DNA from 3 places in the Brevibacillus sp. NRRL NRS-603 genome. Region 3 is predicted to be linked to each of the others. Evidence: riboswitches for the same ligand, from Rfam matches in the RefSeq annotation. Region 3 holds a riboswitch; each other region holds the start of a gene.

Region 1 (10,717 bases), on a different contig from region 3:
AAGCAACTACTTGAGCCAAACGATTATCACTGTATTGGTTGTGCGTGTTGGACAGTTGTACGGAACGCCTGAGCTGGCTCTCGGTTTGGTGTTTAGCTTAGTGATCTTTACTGCCCAAATCTTCGTTAGTCGCTGGTGGCTCGCCAATTATCAGTTTGGTCCGGCAGAATGGCTTTGGCGCTGTTTAACATACGGCAAACTCGTACCAATGAGACGAAAAGGAGGTTCTCATGCGATTTGACACGCTCATGACAATGGCTGTCGTGCTTGTGCTGACGTCCTGTTATTTTTATTTGTGGAAAAGGCTTCGCTCGAAAACGTCCAGTTAATTTGGGCGTTTCTTTTTGTTCCTTCAGCGTAAGCGCAGAGCCTCGGATAAAAGTGGCATGATTGGGGCAAAATTTTCCTATCTAACAAGCCGAGTAACAAGCAGCAGCGCTCTGAAAGTAGGAAGGAGAAAGAGGATGGCGGGCAACTGGATTCCGTTTTTGATCGGCTCCTTTGTAGGATCAATGGCAGCACTCATCGTGGTGGGACTGCTTTTGATCTGTCTTTTTCGCCCTCTTACCCAGTGGGTGCTCGCCAAGTTCATGAAGCGCCTTATGTCAGACCGCTATCCGGAAAATATTTTTGAGATGGTCTCCGCAATGACCAAAGTCAGTCCACGCTACGTTCTGGAGAACAGCTTGCGAGCAGCTACTGGACAAGCCATTGAGCGTCCTTTCGGAAGTCCACGCAAGTTCTTGAACTTCGATAGCTTGATATTTTCTCCTGCACAGCTAGCCAAGATGCCTTCGAGTGAGGATGCAGAAGTGGATATGCGAATTACGATTGGACCTATGGCAAAAAAGCCGTTAACCTTGGACATTCCGCTCATGGCAGGGGCAATGGGATACGGTATTGGCGTAAGTGCCGATGTGAAAATCGCGATGGCAAAAGGAACGGCCGCAGTGGGGAGTTTGACGAATACGGGTGAAGGTCCGTTACTGCCGGAAGAAAGGAAATATGCCAAACATCTGATTCTCCAATACAACTCGGGAAAGTGGGCAAAGGAGCCGGAAATTTTGCGACAGGCGGACGCCATCGAAATCCATTTTGGGCAGGGGGCGACTGCAGCTGCCGCGAGCTTTATCCCCGCTGAATATATCCAGGGAAGAGCTGCTGAAATTATGGGGGTTCAGGATGAAGAAATGATCGTCATTCCCTCGCGGCACCCGGAAGTATCGAAGCCGGAGGAACTCAAGAAGCTCGTAGACAAGTTGCGCACCATAACAGACGGCGTTCCGATTGGCGTCAAAATCTGTGCCAGTGCCATTCTTGAAAAAGACTTGGAGATTGTAATCCAAGCCGGTGTAGATTTTATCAGTATTGATGGCGGACAAGCGGGGACAAAAGGAGGACCTCCCATTCTGGAGGATGATTTCGGTTTGCCGACGATTTATGCCCTGACCCGTGCCGTGCGCTATTTGAAGAAAAAAGGTGTGAAAGAACGAATTACCTTATTGTCTGGGGGCGGATATAATACCCCGGGTGAGTGCTTGAAAGCGATTGCTCTGGGAGCAGACGGCATCTTTATGGGGACGGCTGTTTTGTGGGCGATGACTCATGATCAGGTGACAAAAGCAATACCGTGGGAACCGCCGACAGAGCTGATCACCTATCCAGGGAGCTTGAAAAACAAATTCGACCCCGATTCAGCCGCGAAATACTTGACTAACTTTTTTCTTTCGTTCGTGGATGAGATGGAAATTGCCATCCTCGCACTGGGGAAAACGTCTCTTCGTGAAGTGACCGCAGCGGATCTCGTCTCACTCGATGAGATGACGAGCAAAGTGACGAAAGTACCCCTTGCCTATCATTCATCCTCTTCCAGTTAAAATCGCTTGATCGACGTACGAATGGGAGGGATTCGTATCGAACAGAGGATCATCCAAATCAAGTCGCCTGCACAGTATAACGGATGGACCATGACGCAGACGTGGGAGCATCTTCTTTTTTTACATTGGGCAATTTCCCCGGCGTCTATCAAAGCGCTGATTCCAGCAGGGCTTGAGCTCGATACCTATGATGGCAAGGCCTGGATCAGTATGATCCCGTTTTTGCTGAGTGGCGTACGTCTGCGGCGGATGCCATCCGTACCATTCACGACGACTTTTCCTGAAATCAATGTTAGAACATATGTGAAGGCGAAAGGGAAGACGGGCGTGTATTTTCTTTCGCTAGATACGTCGAATCCTTTAGTGATTAAGATTGCGAAATTTTGGTACCGACTGCCCTATTATCGGGCCCAAATGACTTTTCATCGCCAAGGGGATGAGATCGATTTTACCTCTCGACGTCTGTCTGGTCTACCTCAGTCTCCCTCGTTCGAAGGCAGCTACCAGCCTCTCGCTGACAAATTTTTAGCCAAAGAGGGAACGCTGGTGCATTGGCTGACGGAGCGATACACGCTCTTTTGCAGCTGTAACAGAACGAAGCAAATGATGTTTGCGGATGTGGTACACGAGCCGTGGCAGCTACAGGAGGCAGCCTTTCATATTCGTGAAAACTCGATGACCGAAAACCTGTCGATCCCACTTACGGATTCTCCGCATCTAGCACTGTATTCACGTGGGGTACAAAGTCTGATTTGGCCGATTCGAAGTCTAGCGGATCTATCTGCGGATCAAGATGGGTAGTAGCGACTGATACCGCTCCAACGGGTATCAGTCTTTTTGATTTGAGGCTTGCCAGACTGACTTTTGGTCGGTAAGATGGAAGGTAGCACTTTTTTTCGTAAAAACAGGAAGGATATGGTATTTGGTTATGGCTCGAAAAGAACGAATTGGTGAGTTGGATCTGATCCGGGCCTTTGCATTCTTGGCTGTGGTTTATCAGCATGTCATTGGTGTGTATATTCGGGAGCCGGGACTGACAGAGCAGGTGTCGATCATCTACGGAATGCTGTTTCATTTGCTAAAATTCGCGGTACCAGCATTCATTTTCATCACGGGTCTTGTTTTGTTTTACAACTACTCTGAAAAAGTGAACTACATTTCCTTCACGCGTAAACGAATAACCGAGATTTTGGTTCCGTATGGAATATGGTCGGTGGTCTATCTTTACTTGATGGAGAAGCCTTTGGGTGAGGGAGCAGCGTTCGTCTGGAATGTAAGCAAAAATTTTCTGACAGGGACATCCTCGTATCATCTGTGGTTCGTCGTGATGATTTTTCAGTTCTATCTTTTGTATCCGTTTTGGCAAAAAGTATTTGAACTTTTCCGCAGATTCGTGACAAGCCGTTTTCGTCTCATTGTCGCCCTTGGTGTCACCGGATTGATTTATGGAGGTCTCATGTGGTTTTCAGCGCGGTACATCCCGGCCCACGGCTTTCGATTCGATATGAATTGGCTTGATACGTATTTCATCAAATACCGCGATCGAAATGCGTTCTATTATTTCTATTACTTTTTGTTCGGTGGCTTAGTTGCCTTCAGTTTGCCTGCATTTCGTGCCATCCTGAAAAAATACTGGCAATGGATCATTGCTTCGGTTGCTGTCCTGTACGCAGTCATTGGTTATGAACTTTTCCGTGATTCAGGGCAAGGCCAGATCAATATAAACGTAGCGACATCCTTGAAACCGTCCATGTTCCTGTATACGATGGCTTGCTTACTGGCTGTGTACGCGCTCTGCCTATGGATGAGCAAAAAGCAATCCAAATGGACACATTGGCTAGGACTCATTGGGAAATATTCGTACGGAGCGTATTTGATTCACGCGCTGATCTTGACATACTTGATGAAGCTTTTGCGCGAGCTTCAGCTTTTTCACACGGGCGTGTGGGGAAGTATGGTAGCATTCGTCTTGTGCTCCATTCTTTCTTTTGCCATATCCTATGGGCTGGGAAAAGTGCCGTTTGGTTCCTTGTTAGTGGGGGCAGCAGAGAAAAAGACAAAAAAGATCCCGTCCTCTCAAAAGGAATGGCAAAACGCAGGTTAATCGCAAGCAGTTTGGCCAGATGTAGAGAATTGCAGGAGGTTGAAGGGAGAAGCGAACCGTCATGCTGTTAGCTTACATTCAGTTAGCCTTGGCTATGGCCTTGGTCGGAAGCAACATCTCCATCGGGAAAGAAATTGTTTCCCATGTTCCTGTGTTTTTGTTTTCGGAGCTGCGCTTTTTACTCGCGATCGTCATCCTATTGCCGTTGGTTGCTATGCGTGGGGAATGGAAAACGTCTTGGAGCCGTGAGGAAGGCAGGGTGTTATTCTGGCAGTCGTTTTTCGGCGTGTTTCTGTTTAGTATTTGCATGCTGTACGGCGTTCAGTCGACGACCGCTACGGCAGCCGGTATCATTACAAGTACGGTACCTGCCTGCATTGCTTTGTTTTCATTCTGGATTCTCAAGGAAAAATTACAGGCCAACAGCTTAGTGGCAATCGGTCTTTCAGTGGGCGGCATCGGATTCATTACGTTCACAGGAAGCGGAGTGGAGCAGAACTGGGTAAGCATGCTAGGCAATTTGCTCATATTTTTTGCAGTTGTTAGTGAAGCGCTTTTCACGATTTTCGCCAAAAGACTGTCAGGGAAAATTACCCCTTTTCAAATGACGGCTGCGATTAATGTCATCAGCTTTGTCTTGTTTCTTCCGTTTGCGATCTGGGAAAGCTTGCGGTTTGATTGGGGTACCGTACCAGCAAATGTATGGTGGCTTCTTGTGTACTATGCGTTTACGGCCAGCGTCTTATCCTTCTTTCTCTGGTACAAAGGAGTGGAGAAGGTGGAGGCTTCCAAAGCGGGCTTGTTCACCGGAATGATGCCGATAAGTGCTGCTCTCGTGGCTGTCCTTTTCTTGAACGAAGCATTTACTTGGATGCACGGAGTAGGGATGATTCTGGTGCTCGCCTCCATTTTTATTGGTACACAGCAGCCTCGACTCATACGTTCGTCGATAGAAAGCGAATAGAAATAGCATGATGGAAAGGTCTCGGAAACCCTGGTATTTATACGTCTTGGGTAGCCGGGGCTTTTTTTGAAAGAGAACGAAAAGCGCCCTGACACGAGGTCAAGACGCTTTTGCAGTAGAGCTAGTTACATTTATTTGGTCGCTGCATTTTCCAGATCTTTTACACCGCTGTAAACCAAGTCGAACAAGTCCGCAATGTTTTCTTCTTCAATGCAGGAGAAGGCAATGCGCAAATCGGTTTGACCGAGAGCGATCGTACCCACGCCATATTGTTCCAGCAAGTGCTGGCGCAATGTTTCCGCTTCGACAGTCTTTAGCTTGAGGCACATGAAGTAGCCGGAGTTGAATGGATAGTAGGTCCACACGTCATCGTATTTACCGCTGTCGAGCACTTCCTTGGTGCGGTTGGCGCGACCTTTCATGATATCGAATTTCTCCTGCTTCTGTGCTTTGTACTCCGGGGCAGTGATTGCTTGCAGGACGAATGTTTGGGAAGGATGCGATCCGCTGGAAAGTGTAGCGCGGATGATTCCCATAGTCTTCTGCTCCAAAGCGCTTAGCAAGTCGCTGGATGGCGATGCATACGTAATGAAGCCAACACGGAAGCCCCATACGTAATCCTCTTTGGTAGCCCCATCTACTTTTACAGGCAGAATGCGAGGGTGAACATCGCACAGGCTAGCGAAGAGAGATTCGTGCATCGAATCTTCGAAGAACAAGCCGAAGTATGCGTCATCTGTCACCGCAACAATGTTGATTCCAGCCTCCGCGCCTTCTTTGAGTGCAGCGACGATTTGTTTTCCTTCCTCTGGACCTGGTGTATAGCCCGTCGGGTTATTCGGGAAGTTGAGTACAACGATGGCTTTGCCTTTGTCTTTTTGAGCGAGAATGGCATCACGCAAAGCAGCAGCATTAAATTTCATCTCGTCGTTATACAATGGGTAGTAGACCATCTCCGCACCACGGCGGATCGAAAACGTAAGCTCGTAGTTTTCCCAGTTTTTATCCGGGATGATAACACTATCGCCACTGTCAGCGAACAAGTCCGACACGATGCTCAGACCATGGGTCAATGCGTTTGTAACGATTGGGTTACTAAACGTATGAGTAGCCAGTGCAGGCTGTTCCTCGATCATTTTTTTACGCCATGCTGCACGCAGCTCAGGTTTTCCTGCTGGGGGAGCATATTCGTAAATGTCTTTTGGCTGGTAAGCAGACAGGTTATCCTGGATGACCTTAAGGTGCATCGGTTGACCGTTTTCCAGGGCAATCCCGATAGTTGCGTTGTACTTTTTCGCTTTTGCTTTCGCTTCTGCCGACTGGCTGAGAATCCCCTCTTTCGGGAAATAAATCAGCTTGGCGATATTGGACAGCATTTCATATACGTGTGGGTTTTCGCGTTGGATGGTTTCGTTCAGCGTTGATGCCAATGAATGCATGGTAGCCTCCCTTTTCATATACAAACATCTATCTTTACCAATAAAGATAGCGTATCTACATGCATTTGTCACCCTTGCCCAGGGGATATTTCAGATTTTGCGAGGTTCCTTTTGACATAGAGGACCGGATTTGCTACCTTGATATCGAAAAATGAGTAATGCGGGAGGGAGAAATAAATGGCTGAACGCATGATCGTTCGCCTGGGAGACCCTATCTTGCGTGAAACTTCAAAAAGAGTACCATCCATTACTCCGCAGGTTGAAAAGATATTGGATGATATGACCCAAACGATTTACGCTGCGAAAGGTCGGGCAGGCTTGTCCGCGATCCAGATTGGCATCCCCAAACGTTTAGTCGTGATGGATTGCGGCAGCGGCTTGATTGAACTAATCAATCCGGTGCTGATGGAAAAGTCAGGTGAGCAGGTAGGGCAAGAAGCTTGTCTTTCGATACCAGGTGTTTTTGGAATCGTTCGTCGGGCGAATTATGTCAAAGTTCAGACGTTGAACCGCCAAGGAGAAACGAAGACGATTGAAGCCGAAGATTTCCTTGCTCGGTGTATTCAGCACGAGATGGACCATTTGGAAGGAATTTTGTTTATTGATCATACGGAAGAGCTCTACTCAGCAAAAACAGGAAAGAAACTGAATCGTAAGGATTTGCACCGGCTACAAGCTAAGAGTGGGAAAAAATGGTGGGAATAACCGGAGCATAAACAACAAGGAGATTGACTCATGAAGCGTTGGAATATTATGTTAACAGGCTTTGGAACAGTTGGGCAACAGGTAGCCAGACTGCTGGAGCAGCGACGGGAGCGGTATCGCGAGCTATATCAAGCGGATGTCAGACTCGTGGGAGTCGTTCGTTCAGCTTCTGGCCTCTATGATGAGAATGGAATCGATTCAGGAAAATGGGAAGACTATGCTCATACAAAACAAGCAGGGAATCCATCTTGGAACGCGCTGGAATTTATCAAGTCAGCTCAAGCAGACGTGCTCATCGAGGCAGGTCCATCTGAAAAAGAGGGAGGACCCGGTCTGACTTATATTCGTTATGCATTGGAAAATGCTATGCATGCGATCGCAATTTCAAAAGGCGCGCTTGTTGTCGATTATGCTGGCTTAGCCGCTCTAGCCAAAAAACATGGCGTCGCGTTGAAAGTGAGTGGAGCAACAGCAGCAGCCCTGCCGACGATTGATCTTTTGCAGTATAACTTGGCAGGCTGTGAAGTAAAGCGAGTCGAAGGTATTTTTACGGGAACGACGAACTTCGTGCTCACAAAAATGATGGAAGAGGGGCTCACCTGTGCAGAAGCAGTCGAGCTCGCTCAGAAGATGGGGATTGCCGAACCCGACCCTTCTTATGATATCGATGGTTGGGATACAGCTTCGAAGCTCACGATCTTGGCAAACGCTGCTTTTGGCGGGCAAGTAAATCTAAAGGATATCGCACGTGCAAGTATTCGCGAAATAACCTCGTTACAAATCGAGACGTGGAAAAAGCATACGAAGATTCCCAAGCTGATCGGAACGATCCAAAAGGATGCGAATGGCACGCTTACTGTAGCAGTTGAGCTGTGTGCGGTGGATTTTACCCATCCGTTTGCATCTGTATCAGGTACGACAAAAGCCATAAGAGTAGAAACAGATGTCATGGGGGATTTATTGGTCGTTGGAGGAAAATCAGATCCTGTCGCGGCAGCAGCGGCTGCCTTAAAAGACCTTGAACATATTATGAGCAGATAGGTTCATTTGCATGTGCTTCCAGTGTTCCTTAGGAATGAGTCGTTTAGAACCGCGTGCATACTAGGGATGTACCACCAAAAACGGCGAGGGGGCCATACGGATGAAACAATCGTCTGATGTCAATGCCGAGCTACAGCAAGTATCTGCTTACCCCACCAAGCAAGAAATGGATCAAAAGGACGTTGCTTTGCTAGATGAGCAGGAAAGCTGCTGTACCCCCAAAAAACAGGCAACAGAAGCGCAGCGGAAGTAACGTCTACACGAAAAAAGCCGGGTCTCTATTACGAGACACCGGCTTTTCGTTTATCAGGCGGTATGTTTACCCGATAAATTCTTGTACCCAGTAGCCATTTGTGAAGCCTACACCAATTTTTGTGAACGCAGGGTTCATAATGTTTTGGCGGTGGCCTTCACTGTTCATCCATTGCTGCATGACTTCTTGTGGACTCTGTTGACCCATGGCGATATTCTCACCTGCAGTCGAGTACTGAATGCCATACTGCTTCATCATGTCAAATGGGGAACCGTACGTTGGGCTGTTGTGGTCAAAATAGTTGTTAGCAGACATATCTTGTGCTTTTGCCAACGCTACTTTGGACAGTGCTGCATCCATTTGAACAGGCTTGAGACCTGCTTTTGCACGTTCTTGGTTTACTAAATCCGCGACTTGTTGCGCAAAGTCACCAGCTTTTGCTTGATCCGCTTGATTTACTGGAGCAACAGGCTGAGTGAAGTTATTGCTAGGTTGCGCTGGTGCAGCTTGAACTGGTGCTGGTTGAACCGGAGTTGGTTGTACCGGCTTTGCAGGTTGCATCGGTGTCATTGGCTGTTGTATTGGCATTGGTTGTCCAGGGGCAAAGCCTTGGTTTTGTTGATAGAAGTTCCAAAATGGTTGGGAATTTGGAGCTTTTTGGAATTGTGGCATATAATATTGGAATTGTCCGCTAGGAACAGGGCAATTAGAAGCAGCCGAAGCAGAAGAAGCAAACCCTGTCAAAGCCAAGCCCAGACCAAGAGTCATCGCGATTGTAACAGAACCAAAACGTTTCATTAAACAAATCTCTCCTTTTTTTTGCCTACGAGGTTAGTTGTCGGATTCGGATTGAGGAAACAACCCTACGCCAGTCGGCGATTCACCCCAATGTGGAATAGCTCATCCACAAAAAAGTCCCCCGCACTTCCTTTTCACGAGGAAGTCTCGGCTTATTTCGTTTGGCATGAACAACGATATCAGACAATCCCAATCGAAATAAAGGAGTAATATATGGCAAACAGCTAGAAGCGTTGATAAATTAGGCTCATTTCGTTTCGCTTGATTGTTCCTTCCAGGCGGTTAAGCCGCCTTCCAATGCATTTGCATGAAAACCATGCTCACGAAGCAGAGCGGCAGCTTTTTGAGCTTTGTTACCTGTTGTACATAAGGTAACGATCTGTACATTTTGCGCGAGCTTTTCGGTTTCTTCATCGAGTGGTTTGTCCTGTTCTTTCATTAGAAGATAGGGGACGTTTCGCGCCGATCCGTTTTCGTGAACAAGGCTGCCGGAAATAAATTTTTCAGCGTCACGCACGTCCAATAATAGTACAGGCACTCTTTTTTCAAGCATGTCGGATAATTGAATGGTTGTTAACGTATGATTTTGCAATGTAATCCCTCCCAATCCTATTGTAACAGAGTACCGCCTCGTCCAGAATAAGGATGAACGGTTGCTTTTATTGGACAACCATGGTAGAATGAGGTTGCTACTTGAAAAATTGATACCTATCATTCATCGAGGTGTATGCTGATGGATAACATTTTTGAATCCCCGATTCACACTGGCGCGGTCATCGGAGCCGCAAGGATGGAAGAGAGGAAGGGCTTTCATTGTTTTAGGTTTTCAAAAGGTTTAGTTTTTTATTTTGCAGTTCCGTCCTATGACATTCATTTATTTGCCGAGTAGGTAAAATTCACATATCATGAAGGCGTATCATAGCACATGATCTGGTATTTCTTCATGATATGTGAGCTTTATTTGCTTCGGTAAATATGACTAGCATATTCAAATTGAATTTTTGGAGGTTTTTTTAAATGCAAACGAACGGAACAGTAAAATGGTTTAACGCAGAAAAAGGTTTCGGTTTCATTCAAGTAGAAGGCGGAGACGATGTATTCGTACACTTCAGCGCAATTCAAGGTGACGGTTTCAAAACTTTGGACGAAGGTCAAAAAGTTCAATTCAACATCGTTCAAGGCAACCGTGGCCCACAAGCTGAGAACGTAGTAAAACTGTAAGTCTCCTTTTAAAAGAAACTGTCCTTTCAGGGGCAGTTTCTTTTTTGTCAGAGGACGTTGAAGCAAAAAGGCGTTGGGATCGTTCCCGGCGCCTTTTCCTGCATGCGAATCAATAAAAAAGGAACTATGGCGTCCCACCATAATTCCTCATTTTCATTCTGCAAAATAGTTAAATACAAGTTTCGATTTCGACAGTTTGGAATTGACTGTCAAGAACGGAAAGGCCGGCCACTTGACCGCCACCGATGGAAGTACGGCCATAAGTGGTGAGAAGGACATTTTCATTGTTTTCTGCTACGGTAAGGCGAACTTCAT
Region 2 (10,717 bases), on a different contig from region 3:
TGATCCTGTTTCAGCCCTTTGCGCACGATGGTATGGATTTGTTCCGCTCCGCCAAAGCCGTTCTTCGGGTCCGCCAAGTATTTCAAATCCATCTTTTTAAACATCCAATGCGGCGTCCAGCCCGTAATAATAATCGGCTCCTTCGCTTCGTACGCCTTGATCAAAGCTGCTGTCATCGCTGCATCTGAGCCTTCGACAAGCTGCCATTTATCCAAGCCATACAGGTTCATGACTTCCTCTGTCTTCACCATCGAGCCTGCTCCTGCGTCGATTCCGATGATTTTGTAGTCGAGCTTTTCTCCTAGCGCGTTGTCCGACGTCTCAGAAGCAATAGGACCGACCACCGTTGCTGTCGGTATTTGTGTGTTTGTGTTTTGACTGGAGCAGCCTGCAAGCCAAGCAGTCGCCCCCATCATCACTGCCAGTAAAGCTGGAACCATTTTGTTCATCATGTGTTTCGCTCCTTTTTTCCTGCATATTGGGTAAGCCGATCCAAGACGATAGCGATAATCACGATCGATAGCCCGGCCTCGAATCCTCTTCCTATATCCACTTGCGATACAGCTCGATATACGTCTGCCCCCAAGCCTTTCGCCCCGATCATAGCCGCTATGACCACCATCGACAGGGCGAGCATGATGCATTGATTGACCCCCGCCAAGATCGTCGATTTCGCATACGGCAGTTGCACTTTCACGAGCTTTTGCCACCCAGTTGCGCCAAAGGCGTCCGCCGCTTCCTCCAATTCCGCTGGGACCTGACGTATGCCTAAGTTCGTGAGACGCACGATTGGCGGCAAAGCAAAAATAATGGAGGCGATGACTCCCGGCACCTCGCCCAAGCCGAAGAAAAAGATCGCGGGAATCAAGTAAACGAACGCTGGCATCGTCTGCATCAAATCAAGTACTGGTGTGACTAGATTGCGAAACGTATCGTGTCTCGCGCAAAGAATGCCCACCGGAATCCCGATAACGATCGAAATCATGGTGGCAGTGAGGACGAGTCCTAATGTCTCAATCGTTTCATCCCAGTACCCCAAGTTGTGGATGAGAGAAAGTCCGATAACCGTAAAGACCATTGACGCTCTCCCTGCAAAAACCCACGCAGCGGCCCCTAGCAGCAAGATGAGAATCAACGAAGGTATCTCCGCCAAAACCGTGGAACAGTAAGTCACCATCGTGGAAATGACGATAGCCACTGGATCAAACAATACCCCTTTGTACTGTCCCAGCACCTCCACGAACCCTTCCATCCAACCGCCAATCGGTAGCTTAGGCACGGCGTCCATTACTCATCACCTCTGCTCTCTGGTGCTCTTGGACATTGACTTTGCCTACCAGCCCGCCTAGCACCGCTCCTTTTACGATGACACCCAACAAACGCTGCTGCTCGCCCACTACAGCAATCGGGACGTGCAGGTCTGCCATCATCGGGAACAAACTGTGCAGACGTGCGTCAGGTGGAATGGTAGGGAGGTCAGTTTTCATGATCTTCTCCAGCGAATCTCCCGTACCGATCGCGAGTGAAACGTCATACGCCGTAATCAAGCCGAGCAGTGTGCGCTTTTTGTCCACGACGTACAAGCTGGACACACCGTTATCCATCATGAGTTGCAGCGCCACTCGCGCTCCTTTGTCAGGCGTGATTGCTTCTGCCCGTTTCATCACATTTTCAGCAACGAGAACCCTGGACAGGTCAGCATCCTCTACGAACTTCCGCACGAATTCATCCGCTGGGTCTGCCATGATTTCTTCCGGGCGGCCGATCTGAATGATCTGTCCGTCTTTCATAAAGGCAATCCGATCTCCCAGCCGCAACGCCTCGTGCAAGTCATGCGTAATGAACAGGATCGTCTTTTTCATTGTCATCTGAAGCTCCAGCAGCTCATCCTGCATATCTTTTCGAATGAGCGGGTCCAGTGCACTGAACGCTTCGTCCATCAAGAGAATATCTGGATTATTAGCCAACGCCCGCGCCAATCCGACCCGCTGGCGCATCCCTCCGCTCAATTGATCCGGGTACGCATTTTCCCACTCGGTTAATCCAACGAGCGCGAGCGCTTCCCGTGCTTTTTCTTGCCGGAGCCCGGGTGGAACCTGTTGAATCTCCAATCCAAACTCGACGTTTTCTCGTACCGTCCGCTGCGGAAACAGGGCGAAATTTTGGAAAACCATCCCGAGCTTCTTCCTCCGTGCCTCGCGTAAAGCTGCCGCCTTCATGTCCACGATCTCTTCCCCATCGATCTCGATGCTTCCGCTCGTTGGGTCAATTAGTCGATTACACATTCGAATTAAGGTTGATTTGCCACTGCCGGACAGGCCCATGATGACGAAGATTTCACCTTCTTTGACTTCAAAGCTGACCTGATTGACCCCGATGGACTGGCCGGTTTGCTTGTAAATTTGTTCTTTTGTTCGTCCTTCTGCCAGCAGCTTCAAGGCCAGCTCGGGGTGCTTCCCGAACACTTTTGTCAGTTGATGGACTTTCATTTTGGACATGGTATCCCTCATCTTTCGTTTTTTCGTAAATGAAAAAAGCCCGCGAAATTTCCACACTCCAGCAAAACCAAGCATGCACGCTTGATTTTTACTCGTGTTGAAAATCCGCAGGCCTACGTAATACCTGGCGTCCATTTTCAGGACTCCCTGTACTCTGTCTTCCTGATTTTGATTGTCAGCAGTTTATGTCGTACCGACTGCCTCCCAGCGATCCACACTATTTCCTTCACGTCTGTATCGCATAAGCTGCTCATCGGTATTTCCATAAAAAATAGGCCGATCCATTCTTTTTCTCCAGAACAAAGGTCCCAAAGAAAAAGCCTGCATCGGCCTATCACACGCCCGCAAGGACCCCCCTTGTTGCGCATTATATGCCTAGACTTTATCCATCCATGACCTTCCCTGCTTTGGCCGACGAGGTTAGCTGACGGGTAGGATGGCAGAGAAGACATTTCCTCATCCCTCCTGATCACTCAGGATTAACCCCAAAAGATTGGTTCCCCCGCTTCCGAGAATCTCGGAACTAGGCCGTATGTGTTTTGCTGCTTATTTGATTGTGATTTTGATTTTGATTATACGCTCACTTCCAGTTATTGTGAACGTTTGTTTAGCACGGTTTTAACCGAATGACAGCTTTCTTTATGAGTCGGATTAGATTAGCTGTTAGTTGCTCACTCGATCAAGATATTAGTGCCTAATACTCGCTGTTGTGGTGGGGAGGAAACAGGAGAAAACGCTCAGATTCTTGGAACCCCTGCGCGGGAGCATGGAGTGCCCGGCTCCGTGAAAAAAAGAGAAACCGCGTCCAAAGTAGTTCATTCAAGATGCATTTCAGAGGTGGACGCTAAAATCAGTTTCTCTTTTTTTCACTACGCCTCGGTAGGTGTGTCCAAAGATCTTCGCTTATTTCTCCTGTTTCCTCTACGAACTGCTGAGTTTCTACATACATTTTAAAAGACAGCTTGAATGCTGCTTTCAAAATGTAGTAAAAAGCCGCTTGGGAAGAAGAACATTTCCAGTCCTAGCGCCTCTGGAGCCCTACCTAGCTCCGAAATGAATGGCGGGGGTTTTCAGCTTCAACCTCTGCGAATACATCTTCGAAACTCTACTTTTGAAGCGCTCCCGGCATTCATTTCGGAGCGGACAGTTTAACCCCTTGCGGGGCGTAGGCCGAAGCGTAGACTGGAAATGGGCTTCTTCCCCTCCACTACAGCCACTTTTATCTCAACACCAAAAAGCCCCTGCCTCATTGAATGAGGCAGGAGCTTTGCTTTTCAAAGACACGATGATTAAACGACGTCGTAACCTTGGTCTTCGATTGCTTCTTTCACTGCATCGAGAGTCAGGTTGCTCTCGTTGTAGGAAACCTCAACCTTTTTTTCAGCCAGGTTTACTTTGCCTTCTGCACCCAGCTCTTTCAATGTGTTCTCGATGCGCGCTACGCATTTGTTGCAAGACATGCCTTCTACATTCAATGTGATATTTGTCATGATCAATCTCTCCTTAAATGATAATTGTATAGATAAGGCGGACAAAGCCGCTTGTTGCTGTTGTTACAGCTTTACTCGTTGCAGTCTCAGTGCGTTGAGTACAACGGATACGGAGCTGAAGGCCATTGCGGCACCGGCAAGCCATGGAGCGAGGAAGCCGATTGCGGCAATCGGGATACCCAAGGTGTTGTAGGCTAATGCCCAGAACAGATTTTGCTTGATGTTGCGAATGGTGAGTTTGCTCATCTCGATGGCGTCTGCGACACTGGTCAGTTCGCCGCGCATCAGGGTAATATCGGCGGCTTCCATAGCCACATCTGTACCTGTACCGATTGCCATACCGACGTCAGCGGTAGCAAGTGCAGGAGCATCGTTGATACCATCGCCGACCATCGCGACTTTTTTGCCTTGTTCTTGCAGTTTTTTCACTTCTGCGGCTTTGCCTTCAGGCAGGACTTCTGCGATGACGTGATCGATTCCTGCTTCACGGGCAATGGCCTCGGCGGTTTGACGGTTGTCACCGGTCATCATGATCACAGTCAATCCCATCGCTTTCATGCGCTGAACAGCTTGCTTGGAGGTTGGCTTGATCGTATCCGCTACGGCAATCAGGCCAGCGAGCTTGCCTTCGACGACTGCGAGCATCGCCGTTTTACCGGAGCGCTCCAGTGCCAGCATGGTATCAGACACTGCTTGGTACGAGATTTGATGTTTTTCCAGCAAGCGGCGGGTACCGACGAGTACTTCTTTGCCAGCGACGGTTGCCCGGATACCGAACCCAGGAATCGCTTCAAATGAACCTGTATCCGACAGGGTGATTCCTTTATCTGCAATACCTCGAACGATGGCTTGAGCCAATGGGTGCTCGGAGTTTTTCTCAGCGGCGCCGACCAAAGAGAGCAGCTCTTGTTCTTCGATATCAATGGCGATGACGTCTGTCAGTTCTGGCTCACCTTTGGTTACAGTCCCTGTTTTATCGAGGACGATTGTATCCAGGTGGTGAGCAGTCTCAAGATGCTCGCCTCCTTTGAACAGGATGCCCAGCTCAGCTGCGCGTCCAGAGCCCGCCATGATCGATGTCGGTGTTGCCAAACCGAGGGCGCACGGGCAAGCGATTACGAGTACGGCAATTGCTTTTTCCAAAGCCTCACCGAAGTTGCCAGGTATAACGAAGAAGTACCAGATTAAGAAGGTAAGAATGGCAATCCCTACTACGATTGGGACAAAAATCCCGGAGATGCTGTCAGCTACTCGCTGAATCGGTGCTTTTGTTCCTTGTGCTTCTTCCACTACTTTAATGATTTGCGCCAGAGCTGTTTCTTTTCCGACTTTGGTTGCCTGGACCTTCAAAAAGCCGTTTTTGTTCAAAGTGGCGCCGATGACGGTATCACCTGCGGCTTTATCCACCGGAATACTTTCACCAGTCAGCATGGATTCATCAACTGCGGACTGCCCTTCCATGACGATGCCATCGACAGGTACTTTGTCGCCCGGCTTCACGTGAACGACATCGCCCAGTCTCACTTCTTCTACAGGAATGGTCATCTCGACGCCATCTCGTACGACTACTGCTGTTTTTGCTTGCAAGCCCATCAGCTTGCGGATCGCTTCCGAAGAGCGCCCCTTTGCTTTCATCTCAAACAGTTTACCCAAAACGATCAACGTGATCAGTACCGCACTGGTCTCAAAGTACAGCTCGAGCATGTGGCCGCCATGAGCACCGATGGAGTTGATCGCGACCCATAAACTGTAGAAATAAGCAGCCGATGTACCGAGAGCAACCAGCACATCCATGTTGGCACTCTTGTTGCGAAGGGCTTTGAAAGCTCCGACGTAAAATTGTGCTCCAATGATGAATTGTACCGGTGTGGCCAATGCGAGCTGTACCCACGGATTCATCAAGCTTTCAGGCAGCCAGATAAACGAGGTGAAGGAAAAGTGGCTTACCATCGACCAGAGAAGCGGGAGTGACAGAATCGCGGAAATCCAGAATTTGCGGGTCTGCCGTTTGATTTCTTCCTGGCGACGATCTACTTTTTCTTCTTCTTTTCCTTCTTCCTTGCGAGTGGCCTGATACCCTAGCTTCTCTACCTTTTGAATAATGTCCGTCACACTTACCTGTGAGGAATCGTACTCGACAGTGGCTGTTTCCATCGCCAGGTTCACGTTTGCCTTCAGAACCCCAGCTGTTTTGTTCAAGCCTTTTTCGATCCGTGTGGAGCAAGCCGCACATGTCATTCCCGAGATGTTTAGCTCCACCTTGTCAGTGACGACGCCATAGCCGAGCGATTCAATTTTGGAGCGGATGTCGTCTATGTTCGTTTTCGTTGGATCGAACACGACTGTGGATTTTTCCAAAGCCAGATTGACGTTGGCGGTCTCTACACCCTCCATTTTTCCCAAGCCCTTTTCGATGCGCAGTGCACAAGCTGCGCAAGTCATCCCTGAGATTGCGACTGTTGCCTCTGCTGTTTTAGCACTCATTTTAATCCCTCCAAATACCCTGTAGGGGTATAATATATCGTAACGTTTCCCTTACGTTGTTTCCTGATCACACCTTTACTATACAATACCCCCTCAGGGTATATCAAGTGCTTTTTTGAATTTTTTTCTAAATGGGCTTCAAATGCTAAAAACACAGGGAAAATCTTAGTTGTTATCAAGGATGTGACTAACAGCTAATCACTCACGTATTCATTCAGAGTAAAATCATTCAGACACAAATGGCTTTAAGGAGATTAAAATGATGGAAATGAAATCACGGAAAGTCATCTTAGTTGGCACCATATTCTATACGATTTTAATTTTATTTTTTATGTTCTTTGCGTTTAACAGGCTCGACGGCGCAGCCAGTGTAGAAGGGTACACCTTTATCCTTGTCCCAGAAGGAGTACCACTTAAATTTCCAGAACTAAATTATTCATGGATTGTTGATTTTGGAAACATCGCTGCTTTTATCCCTTTTGGAATACTGCTTCCCCTGTTGTATCGTGTAAGATTTGGGAAGTTCATATCCTTGTTTGTCTTAGCGATTCTTGTTCTAGAAACTTTTCAAACCTTAACATATCTTGGTAGCTTTGATGTAAATGATGTGATATCCAATACAATAGGGGCAGCGATTGGCTATGTTGCCTATCGAGTTGGATTTTCTTCAAATATTTCTTATAAAAAGCTCATGGCTTCGGCTCTATCTATTGTTGTACTTATATTTGGAGTCATGGTGGTCTCTGAAATCATCAAAAAAAGAGAAGGCCCTATTCAATCATTAACGGTTATGAAAGAAACGACGGGAACTACCCCTATGACTGAGAACCTCCCAAGTTTCACCGTAGCAGGTGAGCGAATAGAGCCGAAAATGAACGTGTATAGCAGTGAAGGGGAATCAACCAAAACATACAACTATATTCTGGGGAACCAAGAAAATGTCTGGCTTTCTTTCTATTTCGGCATTCCCGACAATGGAGACTCTAAGGGTGAAGCCAAAATCATCGTAGATGGACAAGAAATATCTCAGTTAAACGAACAATCCTTTCAAGGGACAGACGCTTTAAGGGAGATGCCTTTTAACGAGGTAAACGAAATTACCATTATCGTTTCCGGAAACGCTAAGCTGTGGGATGTTGGAATCCGTGGAATGCAACATTGGTGGGAGTGAGTAAAATAAACGAAACGAGCCCTAGAAGCGATTCTAGAGGCTCGTTTTTCTTTGACTGTTTTGTTGTTCAATCTCTCTTATTTACCTTGATTCGCTTCTTTCTGATAAGCTACCGCGATTTTCGCAGCTACTTCAGCATTGTGTTTCACCAGCGCGATGTTCGTTGCCAAGCTCTTGCCTTCTGTCAGCTTTTTCACTTTATCGAGCATGAATGGCGTTACCTGTTTCCCTGCAATGTTGTTTTCTTTTGCTTCCGCGAGTGCTTTTAGGATCACAGCTTCGATTTCCTCGTGGTTGAGTGCATCTGATTCTGGTACTGGGTTCGCGATAATCATACCGCCTTTGAGTCCCAGATCCCATTTGGTGTTCATCATCTTACCGACTTCTTCTGGTGTATCGATACGCATGTCTACACCAAAACCGCTTTCGCGAGCAAAGAAGGAAGGGAATTCATCTGTGCGGTAGCCCACAACTGGTACACCTTGCGTTTCCAAATATTCGAGTGTGCGGCCGATATCGAGAATCGATTTCGCACCTGCGCATACTACAGCTACATCTGTTTGCGCCAGCTCAGTCAGGTCAGCAGATACGTCCCAAGTGATTTCGCCTTCACGGTGTACCCCGCCGATACCGCCTGTTGCAAACATGTGGATGCCAGCCATCTCAGCTGCGATCATGGTAGCGGCTACTGTAGTCGCACCGATTTTACCGCTAGCCAAAATGTAAGCGAAGTCGCGACGGCTTACTTTTGCTACATTTTTGTTCGTCGCAAACTCCTCCAGCTCGCTGTCAGTCAAACCGATTTTGATTTTGCCGTCCATGATCCCGATCGTAGCTGGTACAGCACCGTTGTCTCGAATGATTTGCTCTACTTCTTTCGCCATCTCAATGTTTTGCGGGTATGGCATACCGTGCGAAATAATCGTCGTCTCCAGTGCAACTACCGGCAGATTGTTCTCCAGTGCGTGGCGTACTTCCTCAGTAAAGGTCAAATATTGTTTCATCTCTTATCGCTCCTTTTCGAATTGTTCTACGGCCAGTTCCAATTGTTCTGCTTTTAATAGAGGAGATACGGACTGCTCTGTTTGCAATGTCAGAGCGGATGCTGCCAATCCAAGGCGGCATGCTCTCTGGAAAGACTCTCCGTTTACAATGCCATACAAGAGTCCCGACGCGAACGCATCTCCCGCACCTGTTACATCTACCACTTCCGTTGGATACGGAGACATATGCTCCTCAACGTCCTCGGATTGGTAGTAAATGCCCTCTTCGCCCAAGGTAACAATGACGTGCTTGACGCCTCGTTCCCTGATCTTGCGGCAAGCCTCGGCGCATTCTTCGATCGTCGTGATCTTCATGCCAGCCATCAGCTCAGCTTCTTCGCGATTCGGCAAAATCGCTTCTACTCCGTCCAATTGCTGTGGGAGCTTCTTTGCTTTAATGGAAGAGACCGGGTCAACGAAGAGCAGGATGTTTTCCTCCCGGCAACGTTCGATGATGTAGGCCAAGCAGTCCGCCGGAATGTTTGTATCGATGAAAACCACGTGGGCTGCTGCTATGTGCGACCATTTCTCCGCGAACATCTCTGGTGTGAGAGCATCGTAAATATCCATGTTCGCCAAGGAAACAACCATCTCGCCATCAATATCAAGAAGCGCGGTATACGTTCCCGTCCGCTGTGTAGGAAGTCTCCACACTTGGCTGATGTGCACCCCGTGCTTTTTCGTCTCCTGCAAGAGCCATTCGCCTTCTTTGTCCTCACCAACGCTCGTAATGAGTGACGTATTGCAGCCAAGACGACCGAGGTTCTCCGCGATATTCCGTGCCACTCCTCCACACGATTCCATAATCGTTACGGGATTGGATGAGTGTAGACGCACCTGCTGCTTGCCGCGTGCTTTGCGGTCAAGGTTGGCCCCACCGATACAAGCAATCATTCCTTCATCACGCAGTACATAAGCCCGTCCTTTGATTTCCCCGCGCTTGGTCAACTGTGCGATGTAGCCAGCTACCGCTGAACGTGAGATGCCAATCAGATCAGCCAGCTCCTGTTGCGTGATAAAAGGATTTTGCCGGATATGATGAAGGATCTGCATGTCTTTTTCCACGGTCATCCTCCTTTCTTCTGTTACGCTTTCACAGCTCGTTTACAAACAAAAGTTTATCACGAGGACAATTGTTTGTATAGATATGTTTTGCATTTTATTTTTTATCTCAATTTGACAAATAGGAATACGATCATGTAGGATTATCTTAAATTAAAGATATCTAAATTTCGATATAAAGGAGGGTCCGTATGTCTGACAAACCACTGCGAAATGATCCCCTCGATCTTTTTGTCGTTTTATCAAGGTCATACAACTGGGTTACAGCTCACTCCAATCGTCACATTCGCGAGCATGGACTTAATCCAACTGAATTCGGGGTACTAGAGGTATTATTTCATAAAGGTCCTCAACCATTGCAGCAAATTGGCGAAAAAATCTTGATCTCCAGCGGAAACATCACATACGTTGTGGACAAACTCGAAAAGAAGCAACTGCTCATTCGCAAGCCCTGTTCGGAGGACCGCCGCGTCATTTTTGCGGAACTCACTGAAAAAGGGCATCAATTTTTGTCTGAAATCTTCCCTCCTCATCAACGTGCCATTGAGAAAGCGATGGAAGGTCTCACACCAGAAGAACAGCGTCAAGCAATCGAGCTGCTAAAAAAGCTGGGACGCACTGCTCAGGCTACTTATTAGATGAGTAGCCCCCTTCTCTTCACCACAATCGTTTAAAAAAAGTGTTGACAAAAGATCTGATACGTAATAATCTTAAAATCAAGATTTACACATTAAAAGTTAGTGACTTACTAAATGGAAGGGGAATAAGATTTTCATGAGTAAAGTACTTTTTATTAAAGCAAACGATCGCCCAGTTGAGCAGGCTACAAGTGTAAAGCTGTACGAAGCTTTCACGAAAGCATACAGAGAAACACATCCAAATGACGAAATCGTTGAGCTGGATCTGTTTGCTGAGAACCTCCCTTATTACGGTAACGACATGCTGACTGCTATGTGGAAAGCAGGAAAC
Region 3 (10,717 bases):
GGTCATATCCGTCACACGACCGGAGCCGATATATGACGCATATCCTTTAATCGTGGTGAGAGGTGTGCGGAAGTCGTGGGCGATCGAAGCAATCATTTCGGCCTGTCTTTCTTCCGCTAGACGAAGCTCATCCACCATTTCCCCGAAATATCGAAAGAGTTCCCCAAATTCATCATGCGATCGATACGTAAATGTAACCAGCCGCTTTCCTTCCTGGATTTCTTGGGTGACGCGCGATAATTCGTTCACGGGGCGCAGTATCCAGCGAACGAACAAAGCGAGCAGAACCAATCCCACCAGACTGATGCTTCCGTAAATAAACCAAAGCATCATGGAAACCCCTGTCGTCTCCATCATATCGTAATCATCTGTGTAGAAATAAACAACGATCTCTCCTGTACGTGGTGGCTCCTGCTGAAAATGGTACTCAGCTACGACTTTGAGGTCACTTTGTTTGAAAGAATCGCCACGGTTTGATGAGGAGGGAGAAGGCATTTTCAAATTATAGGCGCGTGATGTTTTGCTGTAGATGGTGTTTCCATTGGCATCCTTCACGAGCATGCGATACATCACGTCGTCTGGCAACTGCTTTTCAAGCTCCAAGCGTTCGATTGGGTCCTTGAAATTACTGACGAGAAGCAGTTGATTGAGCATGACCTTTTCTGCGGCATCCTTCTCAGCCTGGTACTGGTTATGCCGATCATTTTTGAGTTGAGCGACAATAATGTCTTGAAAAACAAATTTAAACAACAAGATGTTGAGTGTGATCAAGGCAATGAAGGAGAGCAAAACTTTATTGCGTAAGCTCATTTAAAGCTTCTCCCCGATAAATACGTAGCCTGTCCCCCATTGTGTTTTAATGAACTGACGTTCTGTTTCCAGCTTTTCTCGGAGGTTTTTGATATGGACGGTCACTGTATTGAGCGAGCCATAACCATATCCCCCAGACGCGGTCATAAATTTGCTCTCTAGTAAAGACGATGCCCGCATTTTCTGCGAGGAAGGTGAGCAGTTGAAATTCTTTGGTAGAGAGCTCAATTTTTTGATTACATACATAAACGGAATACGTTTCTTTATGAATTTCCAGGTCCTTGAATTTCAAAACTGTAATCGGAGAAGAAGCTGTTTCCTTCTCAGGCTGCTCTTCGGTATGCTTGCGAATGCGCTCATAGCGACGAAGGTGGGCACGAATGCGAGCGAGCAGCTCTTCTGTATCAAAGGGCTTCGTGATGTAATCGTCTGCGCCGATTTCGAAGCCGACTACCTTATCTACCGCTTTTCCTTTTGCACTGAGAAACAGTATAGGTAAATCCCACTCACGGCGAATTTGGGAGCAGAGCTCGTAGCCACTCATGTTGGGCATCATAATATCCAAAAGGATCAGGTTGGGACGCTCTCCTCGGCTGAGCAGCGAGAGTGCATCTTCTCCGCTCTCTGCGGAGGAAACGGTGAAGCCCTCGTTCTCCAAAATGTCTTCTAGCAGTTCAATAATCTCCAGATTGTCATCGACAATTAAAATGTGATCTTTCACCGGAACAACCCCCAGTTACTTCTATTAATAAGGAATACCATTCAAAGAATGGGTCTTGTCTATCATAACATGCTTTCACCTGATCAGGGGAAGAAACCCCGTAAGTTATTAAGTTGTTCTAATATGTGAGGGTACCTCTTTAGACCAGGTACTAAATTTCGTCAGAAAAAGCCAGAGACGTAGTGTCCCTGGCTCTTATTATTTTGCCGAATGACTATTTTTGAGCTGGTTTTTCCGGCAACGATGCAGCTTGCACCGCTTTTTCCTTTTTCGGAGTTTCTGCTTTCGCTAGAACAGGAACGCTGAGACGCTTGGCGCCTACATACCGCTTGCTCCAGTAGTATGGATCGTTCAACTTGGTGTTGACGACTCCACGACCAGATTCCGAGTGCACGAATGTGCCGTCTCCAATGTAGATACCCACGTGAGAAATGCTGCGGCCGTTCGTATTGAAGAATACGAGATCGCCTGGCTGCAAATCTTTTCTGGCTACCTCTGTACCTAATTCGTACTGGGAAGCAGAATTGTGAGGCAGGTCTACACCTAACGCATCAAATACGTAGCGCGTGAAACCGGAGCAGTCAAAGCCCTTTTTGGACGAGCCGGAAGATTTGTAAGGGGTACCGTACAAGTCGCTGACTACTTCATGGAGAGAATTCTCCTCAGCAGCCTGTGCAGCGCCTGCCCCCATAGCAAGCAATCCAGCCATAAATAAAGATAAAACGACCTTGCGCAAAAGAAACTGCTCCCTTCGTGAGCCTACGAGGTTAGCTGAAGGGTTCGGTCGAAAGGACGCCCTAGGCTGCTAGGAGTAGCAACCATTCACCCCAAAAACGTGGTTCCCCCGTTTCCGCCAAGCGGAATTCGGCTATTTTTCGATGTTTTTTTACACGCACTCTTACGAAGATTCTACTTCAGTCCTGTTTTTCCTTCTTTTTATCTGTTCGTTCACATATTCGTCACATAAATACCGTCAAATGCTGTAACGTTTTCGTTCGACAGTGCAAGCCGCTTTTCGACCCGGGCTGGTTCTGCCTTACGGGACAGCTCGTCCGATTAGGGCAGGAAATTGTCTCCGTCCAGGGACGGAGGGAAAAACCAACCGCACGCCCGTTATGGGAAGCCTATACCGAGGGCTACAATAAGGGCATAACGTTCCACAAGCACCACATGCAAAACGAATGGAGGTAAGCGAGTAATGAGCGAACGGTCTGGCAAAGTTCTACTCGGGCTGGTTCTGCTGCTAGTCGGTGGGTTGGTTCTTCTAGATCTGGTGGGTATCGATATCGGAGACTTGCTCGGGTTCATCATTCCCGGTGTGATCATGATATACGGTGCCAAAAAGATCATGGGACAAACCGGTTCACGTTTTTGGGGAATCCTAGTCTTCCTGTTCGGGTTCCTGATGTTGATTGGCAAGCTTGACCTACTGTTTCACGCGCTTCTGGCCATTGGGGTGATTTATCTGGGATATCGCTTACTGCGTCCCAGCCAAGAACCTAAACAAGCGCCACCTGCTTGGGAGCGTGAATGGGCCCAAAAAGTATTAAAGGAAGATACGCTGGACACTTGGGAGAGAAATGTAAGAAGACGCCCACAGTAACGCCTATGTCGCAAGAGTCTTTTGGATGAACAATATGATGTGATATGATGAGGAGGAAAAAATAATGAGTATCTTTAAACGTTTGCGTGACCTGACAGTAGCTTCGGTGAATGATGCATTGGATTCGATGGAAGATCCGGTAGTGATGCTGAATCAATATATGCGTGACATGGAAGTAGAAATCGGACAAGTTGAAGTAGCGGTTGCCCGTCAGGTTGCACTGGAGAAGAAATTCCGTCAGCAATTGGACGAAGCCAATGCCCTGATCGAAAAACGCGATCGTCAAGTCAAGCTCGCCTTGACTGAGGGAGAAGACGAGTTGGCACGTCGAGCACTCGCTGACAAGAAGCAGTACGAAGGCCGTGCAGCGGAATATGAAACTCTCTACCTGTCAGCATCCGAGGCAGCTGCGCAAATGCGCGAGAAGCTGGCTGAGCTGAAGGAAGAGTTCTATAAAATGCGTGCGAAAAAGTTCACATTGATGGCACGTGCACAAGTAGCTCGTACACAAAAGCAGGTCAATCAAGCAGTTGTCGGTATCGGCAATCAGTCCGCAGGCCGTGGCTTCGCCCGCATGGAGGAAAAAGTCATGCGCATGGAAGCAGAAGCGCAAATGAGTGGGCAATGGCGCCAAACGAACCGCGCTTGGGAAAACGCTTTGTCTGAACTGGAAAAGGATGATCTCGATGCAGAACTTGCCAGCATCAAAGCATCCATTAATGAAGTGAAAACACCGGTAGCCAAACCAGTACAATCCTAATCCAACAGGAACTGGGGGACAAGGTGTAGAATAGATTGTGTCAATTCGGCAGCCTGTGTACATCAGGCTGCTTTTCCCCTAGGAGGTACGATTCTTGCAAGACTTCTTGGTCTTTTTGCGCCGGTTTATCGCTGAGCCTGGACGCGTCGGTAGTATAATCCCCAGCTCTCGTTTTTTATGTGAGCAAATGTTGAAAAGCGTCGATTGGGCTTCAACCGATGTGATCCTGGAGCTGGGACCTGGTACAGGGGCATTTACCCAAACGATCTATCAGCGCTTGCGTCCCGGCACACAGTACGTGCTCGTGGAACGAGATTCCCAATTTCGCTCTATGCTTCAATCACGTTTTCCCGATCTTTCTATCAGGGAGGAAGCGACTAAACTTAGGTCTTACTTGGAGGAGCAGGACCTTGCAGGTGCAGATGTCATTATCTCAGGTCTGCCATTCGCCAATTTTCCTCAAGAGCTGCGGGCAGCAATTCTGGACGAAGTTCAATCTGTACTGAAGCCAGGGGGCCTATTTATTACATTCCAATATTCGCTACAACTCCAGGCTGAGTTGCAGGATCGTTTTTCCCGGGTCAAGATCGACTTTACCCTGTTGAACATTCCGCCTGCATTCATCTATACATGTCGTAATGGTCAAAGTGAAAACGATCAGCATGGGGCGTGAGAGAGGAGACTTTTGTGAAACTGTCCCGTTTGCACAAAATGTTGGCTGGTGTCCTGATTATTTTTACGGGAATCGGTCTTTTGTTAGACAGTTTGGGTATCATTTCATTCGGTCTGTTTGATTTGTGGCCGATGGTGCTTATTTATTTTGGCCTTCGTTTGTGGGGGCAGAAAAATCGGATTGGCGGAGGGATTCTATTCTCCCTGGGGACCATCATCGCGATGGATATGTGGTTTGGTGTCGGGATTGATGATTTGTTCCAGATTGCAGTACCAATCGTGTTTATTTATTTCGGGTTTCAGTTGATTCGGGGCAAGAACAGCCGACGAGATAACCGTGTGAATCAACCATTGGGCGAGAGTGGGACCCCATCTGCTGCGGAGACGATTTTCACTAGTGATGCGAGTGTCCCGAATGACGTGAACGTTTCAACAGCGGAACGCCCTTGGGTAGACAGCTGGAACAAATGGAAGCATGTTGGTGGCAAAATTCCTCATCACGAAAGGATGTCTTCATCACCTGACGACATGTTGCCAAAAGATTCCCGCAGTTCTCTGATTGGGGATTATCACCTGACCTCCGGGCGTTTTGAACTGAATCATTTGCATGTCTGGCATGGAATCGGGGATGTTGTGATTGATCTATCCCGGGCAGTGTTGATGCGGGATGAAGCGGTTCTTGTTGTAGAGGGCTGGGTAGGAGATGTGACGATTTATGTGCCGGTCGATCTTCCTGTATCGGTAACGGCAGGGTTGAGTATTGGTGACCTGGAGGTGCTAAGCCACCGTCAGGGAGGTATCAACCGCAGCGTTAAGATTCGTTCTGATCAGTATGATGAAGCATTGCAAAAAGTAAACTTGCATATCTCGCTGCTTGTCGGCGATATAAAAGTCAAGTACATCTAGGAGGTACTGGCGGATGCGTCGACAGCGATTGGCAAGTATTCAGTGGCAATACGTGCGCTATGGCATGTTACTGGCCGTCAGTGCAGTTACTGCCGCGTTTATTTGTTTCTTTTGGCTATACTTTCTCTGGAGAGATCACCCCGGGATTCATCGGTGGTACAACGAAATAATCAGCGACCGCAACCTCGTGTGGTGGCTTGCAGAATATATAGGCATCAATCTGCCCGCTGATCCAGAGGGCTTGATTCAGCTTGCTGCTTTTGTTGTTTCTTTGCCTGCAGGTGTCTTAGTGGCATTGATCATTTCCTATATCATCGGCAATTTATTGAAAAAGAGACTCAGTGTACTGTGGGAAGCTGCCATGAAGCTCGGGCGCGGGATGCTGTCGTATCGGGTTCCCGAATTGGGCGTCGATGAAGTTGGCGAATTAGGATGGCAGATCAATCGCTTGGCTTCGCAATGGGAAGAGCAAGTAGCTTCCTTGCAGCGGCTGTCGAACCACAATGCGGCTCTGGCAGAACAATTGAAGCATGCAGCGGTAACAGAGGAGCGACAGAGATTGGCAAGAGAACTGCATGACGCAGTCAGCCAGCAGCTGTTCGCCATCGCCATGACGACTGCGGCGATGAAGCGGCTTGTAGAAAAGAATCCTCAACGTGCAGCCCAGCAGATTGAATTGGTCGAAGAGATGGCAGCAGCTGCACAAGCGGAGATGAGAGCATTGCTTTTGCATCTTCGCCCGGCTACGTTACAAAACAAGTCATTAAAGGAAGCCATTCTGGAACTTTTAGATGAGCTGACGCGTAAAAATACCATGCAGCTGACGTGGGAGATCGAAGACGTCGAAGGCTTGCCGAGTGGAATTGAGGATCATTTGTTCCGCATTTTGCAGGAGTCCTTGTCCAATACATTGCGGCATGCCAGAGCTACCCAGATTACAGTAAAGCTGTTTACGCTGCAAGAGCAGGTTCGCCTGCGAGTAACGGATGACGGTGTTGGCTTTGATCCGGATGGGGAGAAAATGACGTCCTACGGTTTACGCAGCATGCAGGAGCGTGTAGCAGAGGTCGGAGGCTCCATGGAGATTTACTCGGCAATTGGGAAGGGGACGCAAATTGAGGTGCGTATTCCTCTAATGTCACAGACGGAACGGGAAGGGTGAAGGCTCGGTGATTCGGGTACTACTGGTAGATGATCACGAAATGGTTCGGATGGGTCTGGCTGCTTATTTGTCTACAGAGGACGATATCGAAGTCGTAGCAGAGGCAGGCAGTGGAGAAGAAGGGGTGCGGATGACGCAAGAGCTGCGCCCGGATGTCGTTTTGATGGATTTAGTCATGGAAGGCATCGGCGGTGTGGAAGCGACTCGGCGTATTCGTGAAAGCTGTCCATCCAGTAAGGTTATTGTCTTGACTAGCTTTATTGATGACGAAAAGGTATATCCGGTCATTGAAGCGGGGGCATTCAGCTACTTGCTAAAGACCTCGCGTGCAGCCGAGATTGCAAAGGCAATTCGCTCTGCTGCGGCGGGTGAGCCAGTTTTGGAATCGAGGGTAGCAGGAAAAATCATGGCCCGTTTCCGTCACGGTCAAGAGTCCCATCCCCATGAGCAACTGACGCCGCGCGAGCTGGAGGTTTTGAAGCTGATCGGTCAGGGCAAGTCCAACCAAGAGATTGCTGATGAGCTCATTATCGGGATCAAAACGGTCAAGACTCATGTCAGCAACATTCTTGCCAAGCTGAACGTGGAGGATCGAACGCAAGCGGCCATTTACGTGCATACGCATAGCTTAGGCTAATCACATAGCACCGTTTTATAGGTAACCGCGCCAAAAAGCTCCTCAGTAAATATAGGGGCTCTTTCGCGCGTTTACTTGTTTAAACAGTTTTCTTGTACCCAAACCGTGAGTTTTTTTCGAAGATGTGGTAAAGATAGTAAGTAACGAATGAGAGATAACGGAAAGGAGGGACGAGCTATGAGGCACAAACCTCAAACACGCTCCAAGGTGCTTTCGGCTGACAATGGTGTAGATATCGTTGGCGATGTTCACGGCTGTTACGACGAATTTATAGAATTGCTCAAACGCTTGGGATATGAACAAACCCCAGACGGTACATATCGCCATCCCCACGGCCGAAAGCTCCTTTCCCTCGGTGATATCACGAGTCGTGGACCTTACTCAATCAAAATGCTGCAATTTTTTCACCAACATGTCACGGCAGGCCTGGCTGAGATGGTAGATAGTAACCACGGGTGGAAAGTAGCTCGCTGGTTGGATGGTAGACCGGTGACATTGGCTCACGGAGATGAAAAAGTAGAAGAGGAGATTCGGCTGTATCAGCAAGAATACGGACCGAAGAAGGCCTCCTTACTGCGTGAGCAGAGTCGTAGATTGCTATTTTCTTCTCCTTCTCACATGATCATCAAACAAAATGAAAAAATAGTAGCGGTCGCCGTTCATGCGGGGATTCGCGATGATTACATAGGGATGGATTCGCCTGCGGTCTACACGTTTTGCCGATATGGTGATGTGGCAGGGACGGGACCGGATGGGCGTCCGATCCGCAGAGAATGGGCAAAAGAACGAAAAGTGACTTCGCCCATAATCGTATGGGGACATGATCCGCATCCAGAACCAAAAAGAAAAAATGGCACCATCAACATCGACCAAGGATGTGTGTTCGGCGGAATGTTAACCGCCTACCGCTATCCAGAGGACGAATTGGTGAGTGTGCCAGCAAAAAGAAACTATTCGGGCTTAACGGATACGCCGCTTACCCGTTTTAAGGCAAATGATTAAACGAAGAAGTTACGTTACGGTTTGAGCTTTTCGAATAAACGCTTCAGGATGACAGCATGTGCCCAGAGCGGCAGAGGTTGGTCAGGCTGCTGACGCCATTGTTCGTCTGTTAAAAAGCCTTGATCATACAGCCAGTTGACGGCTTCCTGCTTCCAGTCAGGAACATTCCCTCCGCCGTTTCCAGGGGAAGTGGTTGGAGCAAGGGTCGGTGCTGCAGTAGGTTTTGGTGTGGAAGTAGGAGCCGTAGGGGGCTGGTAGGGAAGTTTAGCATACGTGCAAAATGCCCGGACTACGCCTTCTGCGAGATCTCGCCAATCCTGCTGTAGTTTATTTGCGTCCAAAGCATTGTCGGCAAAGCCATACTCGACGATTACCGTCTCCACGCTGCCAGTCTCCCGGTGCATGAAGTAGTAATCGAGCCGCGGATTATCTGGCAGTGTCCGCGTAAAAATGCGTCGATTCGGCATCCCTTCCGCTGCCAGGGCATCCTGGATCAATTGGGGAAAGGTTGGGGAGCCGTAAATCGAGTAAAGGACCTCGGAGCCTCGGCCGCCACCTGAGTTAATATGGTTGGATATACAGTACCGAGCACCGCTGTTTCGAACCAGAGCAGTACGTGCCTCACTTGTCAAGGTCACATCGGTTTTCCGTGTGATCGCGACAGGAATATTTAGGGCCAAAAAGCGATTATATTGATAGAGCGATATTTGCAAATTCATATCTTTCTCGGTAAATTGCGCGTTGTTGCCTCCGCCAGGATCGCTGCCACCGTGTCCAGCGTCCAGAATTACAATTGGAGTCATGGTTGTTTCACCTCTTGCTATTAGAATATGCTTGAGACAAAGATATGGTTGAGGGCAGTGTTCTCATTTTCCAAGTTTTCTAATCACAATTTACAGAAGATAGCTCAACTATGGTACAATAAAAGAGTTCATAATTACGTATAGAGGATGGTAATGTATTGATGGCTTGGTACAACTGGGTAATTCCAATTGTCACATTGTTAATTGGTCTCGCTGGTGGATTTTATGGAGGGACTTATTTATTGAAAAAACAAATGTCCAACATGCAAATGGACGAAAAGCAGCTTCAAGCCATGGCCCGTTCAATGGGGATGAATCTCAACCAAAAGCAGCTCAAACAGATGAGCCGTACGATGAAAAACATGAAAATGCCAAATAAATTCGGGAAGTAGCGTGAAAGGGAGTGTCGTTTGATGGGGGCGACCCGGCTGCGCTACACGATGATCGGTTTTATTGTCGGCGTGTTTATCGTGTATTTGAAAGACCTGCCGCTTGCTGAAGGAACTCGGTTTGCGGCCCCTTTTTACGGAGCGGGGATTGGACTGCTCATTGACGGCATTATTTTACGCATGAAAAAAAGAAAACAAGAGTAGGGGAAGAGCCTGGCGAATGATGCCAGGCTTTTTTCTGTTGGAAAGGGGGGATTCTTCAAGAGTTTAGAGCAAAGTACTGGACGATAAAATCACTGAACTTGCGTGCTGCCAGAGAGAGATATCTTTTTTCGTGCCGAATCATTTGAAAATGTCGCTGGCAGATCGGGTCTTCGATCGGAAGCATGACAAGATGAGGGTCTTCCTCTCGATTGATACAGCCGTATAAGGCGATGCCAAGACCTGCGCGGACCAGCTTTTGGATAGAACCGGGATCATCTACCCGACAAGCGAATTTTGGGGCAATCCCTGCTTTTTGAAAGAACTGATCGTACAGCATTTGGATGGGAAAGTCCTCCCTGTATCCAATAAAGGACTCTTCGGCCAGCTCGCTTAGTCGAATACTGGTTTGCTTGGCTAAGTGATGTGTGCGTGGGACAGCTACGTAAATATCTTCTTTCAATACGGGTGTAGTCAAAATATCCGGTAGCTTGATCGGCAAATGCGTGAAGCAAATATCCACTTCGCCTGATTCCAAGAGGAGTGCCATTTCTTCAATGGTGGCTTGCGTGATCTGGAAATGCACATCGGGATGGAGGGCGAGAAACTTGCCCAACGGTTCTGATAATAGATCCAAGGTCGACGTTGCCAGATGAATACGACCATGCTCCATTCCGGCCAGATCCGATACGACTTTTTGACCTTCCTCCAACAAGTTCAGTGCTTTATCTACACGCTCCAAATATGCCTTCCCAAACGTATTTAGCCGAATACGTCCTCGCTCGCGGTCAAATAACGGAACCCCGACATCCTCCTCCAACCGAGCAATGGTCTTGCTGAGAGCAGGCTGAGCAATCCGCAGCTCTTGGGCGGCTTTCGTCATATGCTGCCACTTGGCCACTGTTCGAAAATAGTGCAATTGCAACAATTCCATTCGATTCAACTCCATATACTCAGGTATATCAACTACATATCAAAAGATATATTTTCGTTTATTTTAAAATCATTATAAACTACATCTAGCAAGGCCAACAATCACCTTCCCGGGAAG

The links. Region 3 has a riboswitch for cyclic di-AMP ahead of C7R94_RS03060 (C40 family peptidase). Riboswitches for the same ligand answer to the same signal wherever they lie in the genome.
Region 1: linked by a shared signal. The riboswitch ahead of C7R94_RS09355 (CAP domain-containing protein) and the one ahead of C7R94_RS03060 (C40 family peptidase) in region 3 are both predicted to bind cyclic di-AMP.
Region 2: linked by a shared signal. The riboswitch ahead of C7R94_RS00435 (quaternary amine ABC transporter ATP-binding protein) and the one ahead of C7R94_RS03060 (C40 family peptidase) in region 3 are both predicted to bind cyclic di-AMP.

The regions. Positions count from the first base shown of each region.
Region 1 is NZ_PXZN01000012.1:466,575-477,291, reverse strand. It holds gene C7R94_RS09395 (DUF418 domain-containing protein) at 1-241, shown strand, start outside; gene C7R94_RS09390 (FMN-binding glutamate synthase family protein) at 465-1,877, shown strand; gene C7R94_RS09385 (YqjF family protein) at 1,899-2,678, shown strand; gene C7R94_RS09380 (acyltransferase) at 2,806-3,981, shown strand; gene C7R94_RS09375 (DMT family transporter) at 4,043-4,945, shown strand; gene C7R94_RS09370 (aminotransferase class I/II-fold pyridoxal phosphate-dependent enzyme) at 5,077-6,384, opposite strand; gene def (peptide deformylase) at 6,562-7,089, shown strand; gene C7R94_RS09360 (homoserine dehydrogenase) at 7,120-8,130, shown strand; gene C7R94_RS30235 (hypothetical protein) at 8,231-8,383, shown strand; gene C7R94_RS09355 (CAP domain-containing protein) at 8,450-9,181, opposite strand; cyclic di-AMP (ydaO/yuaA leader) riboswitch at 9,189-9,344, opposite strand; gene C7R94_RS09350 (rhodanese-like domain-containing protein) at 9,429-9,773, opposite strand; gene C7R94_RS09345 (cold-shock protein) at 10,199-10,402, shown strand; gene C7R94_RS09340 (hypothetical protein) at 10,572-10,717, opposite strand, start outside.
Region 2 is NZ_PXZN01000002.1:20,943-31,659, reverse strand. It holds gene C7R94_RS00445 (glycine betaine ABC transporter substrate-binding protein) at 1-452, opposite strand, end outside; gene C7R94_RS00440 (ABC transporter permease) at 449-1,288, opposite strand; gene C7R94_RS00435 (quaternary amine ABC transporter ATP-binding protein) at 1,272-2,498, opposite strand; cyclic di-AMP (ydaO/yuaA leader) riboswitch at 2,892-3,038, opposite strand; gene C7R94_RS00425 (copper ion binding protein) at 3,788-3,988, opposite strand; gene C7R94_RS00420 (heavy metal translocating P-type ATPase) at 4,052-6,472, opposite strand; gene C7R94_RS00415 (VanZ family protein) at 6,732-7,643, shown strand; gene C7R94_RS00410 (pseudouridine-5'-phosphate glycosidase) at 7,721-8,647, opposite strand; gene C7R94_RS00405 (carbohydrate kinase) at 8,651-9,751, opposite strand; gene C7R94_RS00400 (MarR family winged helix-turn-helix transcriptional regulator) at 9,940-10,386, shown strand; gene C7R94_RS00395 (FMN-dependent NADH-azoreductase) at 10,523-10,717, shown strand, end outside.
Region 3 is NZ_PXZN01000007.1:41,325-52,041, forward strand. It holds gene C7R94_RS03050 (sensor histidine kinase) at 1-810, opposite strand, end outside; partial or broken gene C7R94_RS30935 (response regulator transcription factor) at 811-1,531, opposite strand; gene C7R94_RS03060 (C40 family peptidase) at 1,746-2,267, opposite strand; cyclic di-AMP (ydaO/yuaA leader) riboswitch at 2,272-2,411, opposite strand; gene C7R94_RS03065 (LiaF transmembrane domain-containing protein) at 2,730-3,134, shown strand; gene C7R94_RS03070 (PspA/IM30 family protein) at 3,199-3,894, shown strand; gene C7R94_RS03075 (class I SAM-dependent methyltransferase) at 3,989-4,567, shown strand; gene liaF (cell wall-active antibiotics response protein LiaF) at 4,582-5,472, shown strand; gene C7R94_RS03085 (HAMP domain-containing sensor histidine kinase) at 5,486-6,634, shown strand; gene C7R94_RS03090 (response regulator) at 6,642-7,271, shown strand; gene prpE (bis(5'-nucleosyl)-tetraphosphatase PrpE) at 7,449-8,273, shown strand; gene C7R94_RS03100 (N-acetylmuramoyl-L-alanine amidase family protein) at 8,288-9,076, opposite strand; gene C7R94_RS03105 (YneF family protein) at 9,238-9,468, shown strand; gene C7R94_RS03110 (hypothetical protein) at 9,490-9,669, shown strand; gene C7R94_RS03115 (LysR family transcriptional regulator) at 9,725-10,600, opposite strand.